Regions from separate parts of the Rhodoferax koreensis genome, predicted to be linked through region 2. Evidence: predicted binding sites of a transcription regulator. Region 2 holds the regulator's gene; each other region holds the start of a gene.

Region 1 (2,265 bases), 2.0 Mb from region 2:
CAAGGCCCTGGCGCAGCCGCAGCGGCCGCTGGTGGCCATCGTCGCCGGCTCCAAGGTGTCGACCAAGCTGACCATCCTCAAGGCCCTCTCGGAGAAGGTGGATCAATTGATCGTCGGCGGCGGCATCGCCAACACCTTCATGCTGGCCGCCGGCCTGAAGATCGGCAAGAGCCTGGCCGAGCCCGATCTGCTGGACCAGGCCCGCGCCGTGATCGACGGCATGAAGGCGCGCGGCGCCGAGGTGCCGATCCCCACCGACGTGGTCACGGCCAAGACCTTTGCCGCCGATGCGCCGGCCACCGTCAAGGCCGCCGCCGACGTGGCCGAGGACGACCTGATCCTCGACATCGGCCCCGAAACGACGGCGAAGCTGGCCGCACAGCTCAAGGCCGCGGGCACCATCGTCTGGAACGGCCCGGTGGGTGTGTTCGAATTCGACGCGTTCTCCAAGGGCACCGAAGGCATCGCCCGGGCGATCGCCGAAAGCAAGGCCTTCAGCATTGCCGGCGGCGGCGACACGCTGGCCGCGATCGCCAAATACGGCATCGAGAAGGACGTGGGCTACATCTCCACCGGCGGCGGCGCCTTCCTGGAAATGCTGGAAGGCAAGACGCTGCCGGCGCTGGAAATCCTGGAGAAGCGGGCGGCCGGCTGATTGCTATGAATTCATGAGCTTGTCACGCAGCTCCACTCTGCGTGACAGGCCGATTTCATGCATGAAAACCAGGCCTGCCCCAGACGCTGACCTGGATCAAGGCGCCCGCGCGGCCGGGCCCCTAAGCTCCGAGAGCCTCATCTCTGGAGAAACCGCATGGCCCAGCTCGAATGGTCCGACGCCCTGTCGCTCGACCTGCCCCTCATGGACGACACCCACCGCGAATTCGTCGATCTGCTCGCGGTGGTGCAATCCGCGCCCGATGGGCAACTGCCCGCAGCCTGGCTGCAACTGATCGCCCACACCGAAGACCATTTCGGCCAGGAAGACCGCTGGATGCTGGCCACGCGCTTCGCCTCGGGCAACTGCCACAGCCTGCAGCACAAGGTGGTGCTGCAGGTGATGCGCGAAGGTGCGGTGCGGGCAGCGGCCGGCGACCTGGCCAGCGTGCGCGAGATGGCCCGTGAACTCGCACTGTGGTTTCCCCAGCATGCGCAAAGCATGGACGCGGCGCTCGCGCTGCACTTGCGCCGTGCCGGCTTCGATCCCGCCACCGGTGTGGTCAGCAGCCCCGACGCCCTGCCCAAGGAGCCGGTGCACGGCTGTGGCGGCGCGTGTACCAGCGCCCGGGACACGGCGCAGGCCTGAAGAACTGCTGCGAGGGGCCGTGCCGAGCCCATGAAAAAAGCGCCCGCGGGCGCTTTTTTCATGGCGGCGAGATCCAACTCAGGCCGGCATCGCCCGGGGGGCGCTCGTGGCCCGTCCCTTGAAGTCGGTCCAGCAGTTCTGGGTGAAGTCGTACAGCTTGCAGGCGCGCGCGGTGTCGAAGTACCAGCGCCAGGAAAACGGCTGCACCACGATCCGGCCCGGCAGCAGTTCCTCCAGCTTGGCCTGCGCGGCCTTGAGCTTGTAGAGCGGGATGCTCATGTCCACGTGGTGCGCGGTGTGCTCCATGATGTGGTGCAGCATGTTGCCGATGTGGGCCGGGAACGTGAGGTGCACCGTGGTCGAGACGAAGGGCTGGGCCCGTTGCCAGACCGCGCGGTCGTCATGCCACGACACCCGCACATGGGTGTGGTGGCCGTAGATCACGAAGCCCATCATGTTGAACCAGAAGAACATGGGCACGACGAAGCCGAGCAGGAGCAGCAGGGTGACCGATTGGTCGGTGACCAGCGCGGCGGCCACCAGGGCGGCGATCCATACTGCGGCGAAACCGGTGACGAGCAGGCAGTCCCAGGTGAAGATGGCGCGGTTGGTGGAGCCCATGACCGACTTGCGCGGGAACATCATCTTCTTCCACCAGATCTCGATCATGTAGTACATGCCCGGCCCCCAGCCACTGCGGTAGATGCGCTGCATCAGCCGGCCCAATGGCGACAGCGCATCGTATTCCTCGCGCGTGAGCGGCGCCCACACGAAATCCACGCCCTTGAGGTTGGTGAAGCCGTGGTGCACGACGTTGTGGCCCACGTCCCACAGGCTGTAGGCGGTCAGCGATGGCAGGAAGGCAATGCGGCCGAGCCATTTGTTGAGCTTGCGGTGCGGCGTGAGGCTCTGGTGGCAGCCGTCGTGGCCGACCACGAACAGCCGGCCGATGACGAAACCCG
Region 2 (2,265 bases):
GCCCCGGGCGGGGCGTTCGTCTCCAGCCCGGCGTCTCAGAAGCGCCGGCCGATGCCGATGCCGATCAGCCAGGGATCGACCTTGAAGGTGCCGACCTGGGCGCCGGCAGAACTCACGTCGGTGTGGATCTTCACCTTCTTCACGTCGAAGTTGAAATAGGTGTTCTTCGCGAACTCATAGTCGAAGCCAGCCTGCAGGGCCAGGCCGAAGCTGTTCTTGCTGAGCGAGGGGTCCAGCGCGGCTTGCACGGCCGGCGAGAACTTGACCGAGGAGAAACGCGTGTAGTTCAGGCCAGCGCCGAGGTAGGGCTTGAACTTGCCCAGGTCCGCGAAGTGATACTGCAGCGTGAGTGTCGGCGGCAGATGCTTGAGTGAGCCGATGTCCGAGCCGCCTGCGCGCACGGTCTGCTTCTGCGGATAAGTGAGCACCAGTTCCGTCGCCCATGCGGGAGTGAAGAAATAAGTGAAGTCCACCTCGGGCAGGACCTTGTTGTTGATCGACAGGTCGAGGCCGGTCGAGTCCTTGTTGGCGCTGTCCAGGTTCACCGCGCGCACACGCACCAGCCAGGGGGTTTCCTGCGCGCCTGCGTCCATTGCCGTGAAGCCCATTGCCGCCACGGCCAGAAGGGCGGCGGCCTTCGTATTCAGTCTTGACATTTTGATCCTTTGAAAGAGCCCAATCGCTCTCAAGGATTGGACGCTTTACAGGTCCGACGGACCTTGTGCGGGATCAATCAAGACGCAGTCAGCGGCACGTTGGCCACTTGCTCAGACGCAGCAAGCGGCCTTGGTGCGGCATCGGCACCGGTGTCGTCCAGGTTTCCGACACGCCGCAGGCCGGCGGTGGAAAGGATCTGGATCTGGCGCTGCTTCACCAGCAGGATGCCTTCGGCCGCGAACCTGGAAAACGTGCGACTGACCGTCTCCAGCGTCAGCCCCAGATAGCTGCCGATGTCCTCGCGCGTCATGCGCAGCACCAGTTCCGTCTGTGCAAATCCGCGCGCATGCAGCCGCTGCACGAGGTTCAACAGGAAGGTGGCCACGCGCTCGTCCGCGGACATGGCGCCGAGCAACAGCATGACGCCCTGATCCCGCACGATCTCTCGCCCCAGAAGCCGATGGATGTGGTGTTGCAGCGAGGGGATGTCGCGTGAGAGTTCTTCCATGCGGTTGAACGGCATCTTGCACACCTGGGCATCCTCCAGCGCAACCGCGTCGCAGCTGTGCCGGCCCCCCACAATGCCGTCGAACCCGATCACCTCTCCGGCCATCTGAAAACCCGTGACCTGCACGCGCCCGTCCGGCGTGCCGATGCTGGTCTTGAAATGGCCCAGCCGGATGGCATACAGCGATTCGAAGACATCGCCCTGACGGTAGAGAAACTCGCCGCGTCGGATGGCATGCCGCTTGTCGATCACCTTGTCGATGCGTTTCATGTCGCCGGGATCCAGCCTCGGAGGCAGGCAGACATCGACGAGTTCACAGTTGGCGCAACGGACTTGGTTCTTGGGTAGATGGCTCATGGGTGTTTCTTGATGCAGCACAGACATTCTGTGCACTACCGGAAACACCGGTTTGATCTGGGTCAACGCGGGCGGTGTCGGCGCCATGGCGGCGGAGTGCCGCGGCGGCGACCAGGCCCAGGGCCACGAGCGCGAGGGAGCGAGTAACCCAAAGCGTTGAAGCAACCGGTCTGTGTAGACCCGTCAGGAACCAGGTTGAAGTCTTGCCCCGTGTTGATGCGCAACAGTGATAGATTCCTTCAGTTTTCCGCGGCTAAGCCAAAACTGGCCCTGGCAAAGAATCAACAAGTTACGTATTTTTACATAACAAGCTGTTAAGTTTTCCGTGAAATTTCTCACATCGGGAGATGGCGTGCTTTCAGCAGCGGGTCGCGCTTACCCAACGAAAATGGGCCCGACATTTTCATGTCGGGCCCATTGATTCAATGAATTTCTATGGTCGGTGTGAAAGGATTCGAACCTTCGACCCCTTGCACCCCATGCAAGTGCGCTACCAGGCTGCGCCACACACCGATCAAGCCCTGAATTATAACCCGCTCAATCGGCCTCAAGCAGCAGATCGCGAATTTCGACCAGTTCGCGGCGCAGCCAGGACACCTGCGCACTGGCGATGGCGCCATCGCCCTCGGTCAGCGCCTCGGGGTCGGGGAAGCTGTCGCCGATCAGTTCTTCCTCCTGGTCCAGACCTTCCAGCACCACAACGCCTACGCCGTCGAGCATGACCTCGCCGTTGCGCCGCTTGT
Region 3 (2,265 bases), 560 kb from region 2:
CGGCTATTGGCGCATGCCGGAGAAGACGGCCGAGGAGTTCACCGCCGACGGCTTCTTCAAGACCGGCGACGTGGGCCGCATCGACGGCGACGGCTACGTCACCATCGTGGGTCGCAGCAAGGACTTGATCATCAGCGGCGGCTACAACGTCTATCCGGCCGAGATCGAGGGCCGCATCAACGAACTGCCTGGCGTGGCCGAGAGCGCCGTGGTCGGTGTGCCGCACCCCGATTTCGGCGAGGTGGGCGTGGCGGTGGTGATCGCCCGCGCCGGTGCCCGGCTGCTGCCGGAGGACATCCTGGCCGCGCTCAAGGCCGACATGGCCAACTTCAAACTGCCCAAGCGCTGCTTCGTGGTCGACGAGTTGCCGCGCAACGCCATGGGCAAGGTTCAGAAAAACCTGCTGCGCGAAAAATACAAGGCCTTGTTCGCCTGAGCGCTCAGCGCAGCACCAGCACGGGAATGTGCGAGTGCGTCAGCACCTGCTGCGTCTCGCTGCCCAGCAACAGGCGCTTGAGGCCGTTGCGTCCATGCGAGGCCATGACGATCAGGTCGCAGCCGTGCTTCGTGGCGGTGGCGATCACGGTTTCCGAGACCAGGTCGGATGTGGCGGTTTCCGGGCGGACCTTCACGCCCATCGCCTCGCCGGCCACCTGAACGGCCTGCACCACCTTCGCCGCGGCTTCGCGCCACTGGCGTTCGATATCGCCCACGGCTTTCAGGTCGATCGGCGCCGAGCCTTCGAAATAGCTCTGCGGGTAATGGGGCACCACCTTCAGCGCCACCACCTCGGCATTGAGCTGGGAGGCCAGCGTCAGCGCGTTGTCCACCGCCTTCTGGGAAAGCTCGGAGCCATCGGTGGCGACCAGGATGCGTTTGTACATGATCCATCTCCTTTGAAATTCTTCGATTGAAGGCCCAGCATAGGCGAGGGCATACACCCGTGGGTTGATAAGTGTCAAGCGTCTACCGCTTGCCAGGCCGGTTCGCGCCGCGACTTCGCAAAAATGCGTGCCCGACTGTCGTGGATATGACGAACGGAGTAACAATGTGTCACTCTCCCGCGTCATAATGTTTCGATGTTTTGTGCGCACAAATTGTTTTAGCTCTATGCAAGATAACCAGTCGATGTGGATTGATGTCGCGCAGCTGCGTCGCGGCCTGTTCGTACAACTCGATCTCGGCTGGATGGACCACCCCTTTCCCAAGGGCAGTTTCCGCATCGTCTCCGAAGAGCAGATCAATACCATCCGCTCGCTCGGCCTGAGCCAGGTGCGTTATTTTCCCGCTCAGAGCGACGCGGCAGCGGTGACGCCCCACGAAGCCTTCCAAGTCGGTGACGCACCGGCCGGCCTGTCTCCAGCCGTTACGTCGGAGGCTGTGGCGGATGAACTGGCGCCAGTGGCCACGGCCGCGGCGCCCCTGGACGAAGTCGCGCAGGCGCGCGCCCAGCGCCGCGAGAAGCTCAACGCCCAGCAACGCAGCCTGCAGGTCTGCGAGCGTCGGTTCACCGAGGCCATGCGCCAGTTCCGCCGCATCGCCGAACAGGCCGGCAGCAAGCCGGCGGCCGCGCGCGAACAGAGCCAGGCGCTGGTGGGCGGCTGTGTCAACGACATCCTGGGCGACGGCGAATCGGCCATCCGGCTGCTGTCAGAGACCATGGGCGACCGCAGTGCAGAGCACCCGGTCAATGTGATGGTGATCTCGCTCCTGCTCGGCAAGGCGCTCGGCCTGCCCACGGGCGAACTGCATGCGCTGGGCGTGGCGGCGCTGGTGCACGACCTCGGCAAGAGCCAGTTGCCCGAGCGCATGCGGTATGCCGATCCCGGCTTTTCGGACTCCGAGTTGCAGTTCTACCGCGAACACGTGCAGCACAGCCTGCAGATCGGCCAGCGCATGGATTTGCCGCCCGATGTGCTCTCTGCGATCGCCCAGCACCACGAGATGGTCGATGGTTCGGGTTTCCCGGCGCAGTTGCGCGGCGACCGGATGCTTGCCGCGAGCAAGATCCTGGCGCTGGTCAACCACTACGACAACCTGTGCAACCCGGCCCGGCTGGTGAACGCACTCACGCCGCACGAGGCGCTGTCGCTGATCTTCGCGCAGATGAAGCCGCGCTTCGACAGTCTCACGCTGGGCGCGTTCATCCGCATGATGGGGGTGTACCCCCCGGGCTCGGTGGTGCAGCTGGCGAACGACGGTTTTGCGATCGTGGTCTCGGTGAACTCGGCGCGGCCACTCAAGCCGCGGGTCATCGTGCACGAC

What was found. Region 2 encodes FNR, which switches genes on or off when oxygen is low (the NO sensors DNR and NnrR bind a similar motif). Its sites were predicted from a motif close to TTGATNNNNATCAA; they were not measured.
Region 1: RD110_RS26040 (hemerythrin domain-containing protein) is a predicted target of FNR. The motif match lies at 742-755, and genes of this name have one in related genera.
Region 3: RD110_RS11195 (universal stress protein) is a predicted target of FNR. The motif match lies at 949-962, and genes of this name have one in related genera.

What each region holds. Positions count from the first base shown of each region.
Region 1 covers NZ_CP019236.1:5,633,492-5,635,756, reverse strand. The annotation lists gene RD110_RS26045 (phosphoglycerate kinase) at 1-655, shown strand, start outside; gene RD110_RS26040 (hemerythrin domain-containing protein) at 812-1,303, shown strand; gene RD110_RS26035 (fatty acid desaturase) at 1,382-2,265, opposite strand, start outside.
Region 2 covers NZ_CP019236.1:1,807,217-1,809,481, reverse strand. The annotation lists gene RD110_RS08550 (OmpW/AlkL family protein) at 36-656, opposite strand; gene fnr (fumarate/nitrate reduction transcriptional regulator Fnr) at 734-1,522, opposite strand; tRNA gene RD110_RS08540 (tRNA-Pro) at 1,959-2,035, opposite strand; gene RD110_RS08535 (MerR family transcriptional regulator) at 2,060-2,265, opposite strand, start outside.
Region 3 covers NZ_CP019236.1:2,363,837-2,366,101, forward strand. The annotation lists gene RD110_RS11190 (malonate--CoA ligase) at 1-436, shown strand, start outside; gene RD110_RS11195 (universal stress protein) at 441-884, opposite strand; gene RD110_RS11200 (cyclic di-GMP phosphodiesterase) at 1,129-2,265, shown strand, end outside.